2 regions of the Azospira sp. genome follow, and region 1 is predicted to be linked to the other one. Evidence: riboswitches for the same ligand, from Rfam matches in the RefSeq annotation. Region 1 holds a riboswitch; the other holds the start of a gene.
The links. Region 1 has a riboswitch for S-adenosylhomocysteine ahead of ahcY (adenosylhomocysteinase). Riboswitches for the same ligand answer to the same signal wherever they lie in the genome.
Positions count from the first base shown of each region.

Region 2: linked by a shared signal. The riboswitch ahead of metH (methionine synthase) and the one ahead of ahcY (adenosylhomocysteinase) in region 1 are both predicted to bind S-adenosylhomocysteine.

Region 1 covers NZ_JAOTRW010000006.1:290,996-295,307, forward strand. Annotated here, with positions in the region: gene OEL49_RS17340 (AMP-binding enzyme) at 1-92, shown strand, start outside; gene OEL49_RS11130 (HD-GYP domain-containing protein) at 200-1,429, shown strand; S-adenosyl-L-homocysteine riboswitch at 1,491-1,580, shown strand; gene ahcY (adenosylhomocysteinase) at 1,666-3,066, shown strand; gene OEL49_RS11140 (S4 domain-containing protein) at 3,128-3,385, shown strand; gene metF (methylenetetrahydrofolate reductase [NAD(P)H]) at 3,382-4,221, shown strand.
Region 2 covers NZ_JAOTRW010000006.1:158,514-162,825, reverse strand. Annotated here, with positions in the region: gene OEL49_RS10545 (response regulator) at 1-149, shown strand, start outside; gene OEL49_RS10540 (response regulator) at 161-1,324, shown strand; gene bamE (outer membrane protein assembly factor BamE domain-containing protein) at 1,321-1,806, shown strand; S-adenosyl-L-homocysteine riboswitch at 1,887-1,968, shown strand; gene metH (methionine synthase) at 2,056-4,312, shown strand, end outside.

The sequences.
Region 1 (4,312 bases):
TCGTCAAGACCTTGGCCCGTACCAGCATCGGCAAGATCAACAAGCGTTTCATGCGGGAAAACCTGGAGGCCGCCAAGGCTGCCCAGCCCTAGTTCCTCCGTCCCCGGCCCTGGGGTGATTCCCAGGGGCGGGGGGAATTTCCGCAATTCGCCTTCCCCTGGGCATAAAATGGAGGTTTTCCGCCTCCTGCCTGTCCCCCATGCTCAAGAAAATCCATGTCGAACAACTGCGTGTCGGCATGTATCTCAAATCCTTCTGTGGCGCCTGGATCGATCATCCGTTCTGGCGCAACTCCTTCGTCCTGAAGGACCCGGAGGACATCCGCGCCATTCGCGCCAGCTGCATCACCGAAGTCTGGATCGATGCCGGTAAGGGGCTGGACGTGGAAGCCGGCGAGGCGGCCATCAGCGAGACCGAGTCCGAGGCCCTGGTGGCCGAGGAACAGGTGCGGGAGGCCCAGGCCACCCGTTCCCTGGAGCGCACCAGCACCGCGGTGGAGATGCAGCGGGCGGCGAAAATCTGCAACAGCGCCAAGAAGGCCGTGGTGTCCATGTTCCAGGAGGCCCGCATGGGCAAGGCCGTGGATGCGGAGCAGGCCCAGGTGTTGGTGGAGGAGATCGCCGATTCCGTGGCCCGCAATCCCGGCGCCCTGATCAGCCTGGCCCGCCTGAAGACGGCCGACGATTACACCTACATGCACTCGGTCGCCGTCTGCGCCCTGATGGTGGCCCTGGCCCGCCAGCTCGGCCTGGACGAGCAGCAGACCCGTCTGGCGGGCCTGTCCGGCCTGCTGCACGACATGGGCAAGGCCTTCATCCCGGCCGAAATTCTCAACAAGCCGGGCAAGCTGACCGACGAAGAATTTGCGGTCATCAAGACCCACCCCGCCGAAGGGCACAAGGTCTTGCTGGAAGGCAAGGGGGTGCCGCCGGAGGCGCTGGACGTCTGCCTGCACCACCACGAAAAGATGAACGGCGGCGGCTACCCCAAGGGGCTCAAGGGCGAAGAGATCAGCCTGCTGGCCAAGATGGGGGCGGTCTGCGACGTCTATGACGCCATTACCTCCAACCGACCCTACAAGGCTGGCTGGGACCCGGCCGAATCGATCAAGAAGATGGCCGAGTGGGCCGACGGGCATTTCGATCCCCGGGTCTTCCAGGCCTTCGTCAAGAGCCTGGGCATCTACCCCATCGGCTCCTTCGTCCGCCTCGAATCGGGGCGGCTGGGGGTGGTGGTGGAGCAGAGCGAGAAGTCCCTGCTGGCGCCCCGGGTCAAGGTCTTCTTTTCCACCAAGTCCAATGCCCACATTGCGCCGGAGTTGCTGGACCTGTCCCGTCCCGGCGTGCACGACAAGATTGCCGGCCGGGAGGACCCGGCCAAGTGGGGCATTGGCAACGTGGACGAAATCTGGAGCACGGCGGCGGCCTGAGCCCGGTGCGGGGGGGCGGCCGGGGAATTTCCCCGACCGGTATTTCCGTCTATAATCCGCCACTTCCGAGGAGCGCTGCGAGGCCGGCAAGGTCCCAGGCTCGGATGTCTGCCCCGCCAGGGGAGACCAGTTTCAACGGCGCTCACCTTTACAACCCTGCCGGGCGCAGGGGGCCAGGTGAGCCCTGCTATCGCACTCCCTCCCCTCCCCGGCCACAGTTCTTAAGGAGCACTGCTGTGGCTGAATTCAAAGATTACGTGATCGCCGACCTGGGCCTGTCCGCCTGGGGCCGCAAGGAAATCAAGATTGCCGAGACCGAAATGCCCGGTCTCATGGCCATCCGCGAGGAGTACGCCAAGAGCCAGCCCCTGAAGGGCGCCCGCATCACCGGCTCCCTGCACATGACCATCCAGACCGCGGTGCTGATCGAGACCCTGGTGGCCCTCGGTGCCGAAGTGCGCTGGGCTTCCTGCAACATCTTCTCCACCCAGGATCACGCCGCTGCCGCCATCGCCGCTGCCGGCATCCCCGTCTTCGCCGTCAAGGGCGAGACCCTGACCGAGTACTGGGACTACACCCACCGCATCTTCGAATGGGCCGACGGTGGCTATTCCAACATGATCCTGGACGACGGTGGCGATGCCACCCTGCTGCTGCACCTGGGCGCCAAGGCCGAGAAGGACATTTCCGTCCTGGCCAAGCCCGGTTCCGAAGAAGAGACCATCCTCTTCGCCGCCATCAAGGCCAAGCTGGCCCAGGACCCCACCTGGTACTCCGTGCGTCTGGAAAAGATCAAGGGCGTTACCGAAGAGACCACCACCGGCGTGCATCGCCTGTACCAGATGCACGCCCGCGGCGACCTCAAGTTCCCCGCCATCAACGTGAACGATTCCGTCACCAAGTCCAAGTTCGACAACCTCTACGGTTGCCGCGAATCCCTGGTGGACGGCATCAAGCGCGCCACCGACGTCATGGTGGCCGGCAAGATCGCCGTGGTCTGCGGCTACGGCGACGTGGGCAAGGGTTCCGCCCAGGCCCTGCGCGCCCTCTCCGCCCAGGTCTGGGTCACCGAGATCGACCCGATCTGCGCCCTGCAGGCCGCCATGGAAGGCTACCGCGTCGTCACCATGGAATACGCTGCCGACAAGGCCGACATCTTCGTCACCACCACCGGCAACTTCCACGTCATCACCCATGACCACATGGTGAAGATGAAGAACAACGCCATCGTCTGCAACATCGGCCACTTCGATAACGAAATCGACGTCGCTTCCCTGGAAAAGTACCAGTGGGAAGAGATCAAGCCCCAGGTCGATCATGTCATCTTCCCCGACGGCAAGCGCATCATCCTGCTGGCCAAGGGCCGCCTGGTGAACCTGGGCTGCGCCACCGGCCACCCCAGCTACGTGATGAGCTCCTCCTTCGCCAACCAGACCATCGCCCAGATCGAGCTGTTCACCAAGACCGCCGATTACCCGGTGGGTGTCTACACCCTGCCCAAGCACCTGGACGAGAAGGTGGCCCGCCTGCAGCTGAAGACCCTCAACGTGCAGCTGACCACCCTCACCCAGCAGCAGGCCGACTACATCGGCGTGCCCGTGCAAGGCCCCTACAAGGCCGACCACTACCGCTACTAAGCCGTAGCCGGGCCGTCTCCCTTGCCGGAGGCGGCCTGCAGACGATGGGTCGGGACCCGCCATGTCCATGAACTCGTTCCACAGCCGCAGTTCCCGTCCGCCGCCCAAGGTGCGCCAGGAGGCGGTGCCCCACGTCCGCAAGGGCGTGCGCGCCGACGTGCTGCTGGTGGAACAGGGCCTGGCCGCCTCCCGTGCCCTGGCCCGGGATCTGATCAGTCAGGGCTGGGTCCGGGGACCCGTCGGCCTCATCACCAAAGCTTCCCAGGAATTGCCGCCCGGTACCCGGCTGCAGTTGCTGGAGGAAAGGCAGACGCCATGAACGACAAGACGTTCAGTATCGAATTCTTTCCGCCCCAGACGGCGGAAGGCGTGGAGAAGCTGCGCCTGGTGCGGGACAAGCTGGCGGCCCTGAAGCCGGCCTTCTTCTCCGTCACCTACGGTGCCGGCGGTTCCACCCGGGAGCGTACCTTCTCCACCGTGCGCGAAATCGTCGCCGCCGGCCTGGATGCGGCACCCCACCTGTCCTGCATCGGCTCCTCCCGGGAGTCCATCCGCGGCATCCTGGCCGAGTTCCAGGCCGAGGGCATCCGTCGCGTGGTGGCCCTGCGCGGCGACCTGCCCTCCGGCATGGCCGACCCGGGCGAATTCCGCTACGCCAACGAGCTGGTGGAGTTCATCCGGGCCGAGACCGACGATCACTTCCATATCGAAGTGGCCGCCTATCCGGAATGGCATCCCCAGGCCCGCAGCGCCGACGACGACCTGCAGGCTTTCGTGCGCAAGGTCAATGCGGGTGCCAATTCCGCCATCACCCAATACTTCTACAACGCCGACGCCTACTTCCATTTCGTGGATGCGGTGCGGGCCGCCGGGGTGACCATTCCCATCGTCCCGGGGATCATGCCCATTGCCAGCTTTGCCAAGCTGGCCCGCTTCTCCGATGCCTGCGGCGCCGAAATCCCCCGCTGGATGCGCAAGAAGTTCGAAGGCTTCGGCGACGATGCCGATTCCATCAAGGCCTTCGGCCTGGATGTGGTCACCGAGCTGTGCCAGAAGCTGCTGGCCGGCGGCGCCCCGGGGCTGCATTTCTATTCCATGAACCAGTCCGGCCTGACCACTGAGATCTGGCAGCGTCTGGGGCTCGGCAACCGCTGAGCCGGCCGCTGGCGGCGTACCCCTCGGGGGCGCTGAGCAAAGGTCAGGGGCAATCCCCGTGCCGTGGCGGCCGGGGGTTTTTCTTTGCTGG
Region 2 (4,312 bases), 130 kb from region 1:
CCAGCGAAATCCACGCCGGCCAGCTGTTCCGGGAAAGCCGCGCCCTCCTGGCCGGGCTGCTGCCGCCGGCGGACCTGACAGGTCTGGAAAAGGCCATTGCCGATTATGATTACGACCGGGCCCTCAACATCGCCCGGGCCCATCTCTAGGGAGGGATGCCATGAGCCTCAATCTGGACTTCACGACCCGGCCCGTGATCCTGGTGGTGGACGACACCCCGGACAACCTGACCCTGATGGCCGAGCTGCTGCAGGACCGCTACGCCATCAAGGTGGCCAACAACGGCGAGCGGGCCCTGCGGGTGGCCGCCGGCACGCCGCCGCCGGACCTGATCCTGCTCGACATCATGATGCCGGACATGGACGGCCTGGAAGTGGCCCGGCGCCTGCGGGCCGACCCGGCCACCCGGGACATACCCTTCATCTTCCTCACCGCCCGCAGCCAGATCGAGGACGAGCGCCAGGGCTTCGAACTGGGCGCGGTGGACTACATCACCAAGCCGGTGAGCCCGCCCATCCTCCTCGCCCGGGTGCACACCCACCTCACCCTGAAGGCCGCCAAGGATTTCCTCAAGGACCAGAACGCCTACCTGGAGAGCGAGGTGCAGCGCCGCACCCAGGAGGTCTCCATGATCCAGGACGTGACCATCATGGCCATGGCCTCCCTGGCGGAAACCCGGGACAACGAAACCGGCAACCACATCCGCCGCACCCAGAACTACGTGCGCATCCTGGCCCGGCAGCTGCAGGGCCACCCCCGCTTCGCCGCCTTCCTCAGCGACGCCAACATCGAGCTGCTGTACAAGTCCGCGCCCCTGCACGACATCGGCAAGGTGGGCATTCCCGACCGCATCCTGCTCAAGCCGGGCAAGCTGACCCCGGAAGAGTTCGAGATCATGAAGACCCACACCACCCTGGGCCGGGACGCCATCCTCCACGCCGAAGTGCGGCTCAACTCGCCCAACACCTTCCTCCGCTTCGCCCGGGACATCGCCTATGCGCACCAGGAGAAATGGGACGGCAGCGGCTACCCCCTGGGCCTGCGGGGCGACGAGATTCCGGTGGCGGCCAGGCTCATGGCGGTGGCCGACGTCTACGACGCCCTCATCAGCCGCCGGGTGTACAAGCCTCCCTTCCCCCATGAGCAGGCGGTGCAGATCATCAGCGAAGGGCGCGGCAAGCACTTCGATCCGGACATGGTGGACGCCTTCCTCCAGGTGGCCGAGGATTTCCGCAGCATCGCCGCCACCTTCGCCGACACCGAAGGCGACGCCCAGCTGGAGGCGGAGCGGGTGCGCCTGCAATTCACCGAGGCCGCCCCGTGAAGCGCCGTCCCCTGGCCGTCCTGGCCCTGCTTTTGGGCCTCTCCCTGGCGGGCTGCGACTACCTGGCCCTGCAGGACCTGAAACCCGGCATTTCCACCGACCTGGAAGTGCGGGACCGCTTCGGCACCCCCGCCATGGAATGGCACAACGAGGACGGCAGCCTGACCTGGGAATATCCCCGGGGCCCGGCCGGGGTGGACACCTACATGATCACCCTGGGCCCCGACCGCATCTTGCGCTCGGTGGAACAGGTGCTGACCGAGGCCAACTTCGCCCGCATCGAAAAGGGCATGAGCCAGGAGCAGGTGCGGCGCATCCTGGGCCGGCCGGGCAGCATCAACCACTTTCCCCTGAAGCCGGAAACCGTGTGGGACTGGCGCATCGCCGGCATCCCCACCAGCGACGAAACCCACTTCCACGTGCACTTCGGTGCGGACGGCCGGGTCAGCGGCACCTCCCGGCGGGTGGAAGCGAAGGCCTGAAGTCGCCGATCGGCACGGAGCCCCCTGTTTTTTATCAAGTTTTGCTTGGCAGCGGGGGCCGCAAAAAGTAAACTTGCGACCCTGCCGAGGAGCGCTGCGACCCGACCGGTTTTTTCCGGACGCCGGGCCAGGCTCGGCAACGATCAACGGCGCTCGCAAACCCCCGAAATGGTTTGTGGCGCCGTTTGCTTTTCCAGCATGCAAAGTGGCGGCGCCCGGCCGGTGAATACTGAAACGCCGAGGTAATCCATGCAGCCCGACCGCAGCTCCGAACTCTCCGCCCTTCTCCAGCAGCGCCTCCTGATCCTGGACGGCGCCATGGGCACCATGATCCAGCGCCACGGGCTGACCGAGAAGGACTACCGCGGGACCCGCTTCGCCGACCACGCCCACGACCTGAAGGGCAACAACGACCTGCTGCTGCTGACCCGCCCCGAGGTCATCCGCGGCATCCACGCCGAATACCTGGCGGCCGGCGCCGACATTCTGGAAACCAACACCTTCAACGCCACCAAGGTGTCCCAGGCCGACTACAAGCTGGAAGCCATCGTCTACGAACTGAACGTGGCCGGCGCCAAGCTGGCCCGGGAAGTGTGCGACGAATTCACGGCAAAGAACCCGGCCAAGCCCCGCTTCGTCGCCGGGGTACTCGGCCCCACCAGCCGCACCGCCTCCATCTCCCCGGACGTGAACGATCCCGGCTACCGCAACGTCACCTTCGACGAGCTGGTGGAAAACTACCTGGAAGCCATCCGCGGCCTCACCGACGGCGGTGCCGACATCCTGCTGGTGGAGACGGTGTTCGACACGCTGAATGCCAAGGCCGCCCTGTTCGCCATCGAGACCTTCTTCGACAAGGTGGGCCGCCGCTGGCCGGTGATGATCTCCGGCACCATCACCGACGCCTCCGGCCGCACCCTCTCGGGCCAGACCGCCGAAGCCTTCTGGAACTCGCTGAACCACATCAAGCCCCTCTCCTTCGGCCTCAACTGTGCCCTCGGCGCCAAGGAACTGCGCCAGTACGTGGAGGAGCTGTCACGGGTGTGCGACTGCTTCGTCTCCGCCCACCCCAACGCCGGCCTGCCCAACGCCTTCGGCGGCTACGACGAGACCCCGGAGCAGCTGGCCGAGGAAATCGCCGACTGGGCCAGGCACGGCTTCGTGAACATCGTCGGCGGCTGCTGCGGCACCTCGCCGGACCACATCGCCGCCATCGCCAAGATGGTGGCCGGCATCGCCCCCCGGGCCATTCCGGCGATCGAGCCCCAGCTGCGCCTCTCCGGCCTGGAACCCTTCAACGTCGGCCCCGACAGCCTCTATGTGAACGTGGGCGAGCGCACCAACGTCACCGGCTCCAAGGCCTTCGCCCGCATGATCCTGGAAGGGCGCTACGACGACGCCCTGGCCGTGGCCCGGCAGCAGGTGGAGAACGGCGCCCAGGTCATCGACATCAACATGGACGAGGCCATGCTGGATTCCGTGGCCGCCATGGAGAAGTTCCTCAAGCTGATCGCCTCGGAACCGGATATTTCCCGGGTGCCCATCATGCTCGACTCCTCCAAGTGGGAGGTGATCGAGACCGGCCTCAAGTGCATCCAGGGCAAGGGCATCGTGAACTCCATTTCCATGAAGGAAGGGGAGGCCAAGTTCCTGGAGCAGGCCAAGCTGGCCCGCCGCTACGGCGCCGCCGTCATCGTCATGGCCTTCGACGAGAAGGGCCAGGCCGACACCTACGCGCGCAAGACCGAGATCTGCAAGCGGGCCTACGACCTGCTGGTCGGTATCGGTTTCCCGGCCCAGGACATCATCTTCGACCCCAACATCTTCGCCATCGCCACGGGTATCGAGGAGCACGACAACTACGCGGTGGACTTCATCAACGCCACCCGCTGGATTCGTGAAAACCTGCCCCACGCCCAGATTTCCGGCGGCGTCTCCAACGTCTCCTTCTCCTTCCGCGGCAACGACCCGGTGCGGGAAGCCATCCACACCGTCTTCCTCTACCACGCCATCCAGGCCGGCATGACCATGGGCATCGTCAACGCCGGCATGCTCGGCGTGTACGACGACCTGGAACCGGAACTGCGGCAGAAGGTGGAAGACGTGGTGCTGAACCGCCACCCCGGCGCCGGCGAAGCATTGGTGGAATTCGCCCAGACGGTGAAGGAAGGCAAGGCCAAGGACACGGGACCGGACCTCACCTGGCGCACCCTGCCGGTGGAAAAGCGCCTGGAGCACGCCCTGGTCAAGGGCATCACCGAATTCGTGGTGGCCGACACCGAGGAAGTGCGGGCCGCCCTGGCTGCCGCCGGCAAGCCGCCCCTGGCCGTCATCGAAGGCCCCCTGATGAACGGCATGAACACCGTGGGCGACCTCTTCGGCGCCGGCAAGATGTTCCTGCCCCAGGTGGTGAAGTCCGCCCGGGTGATGAAGCAGGCCGTGGCCCACCTCATTCCCTACATCGAGGAAGAGAAGGCCCGCACCGGCGCCTCCTCCAAGGGCAAGA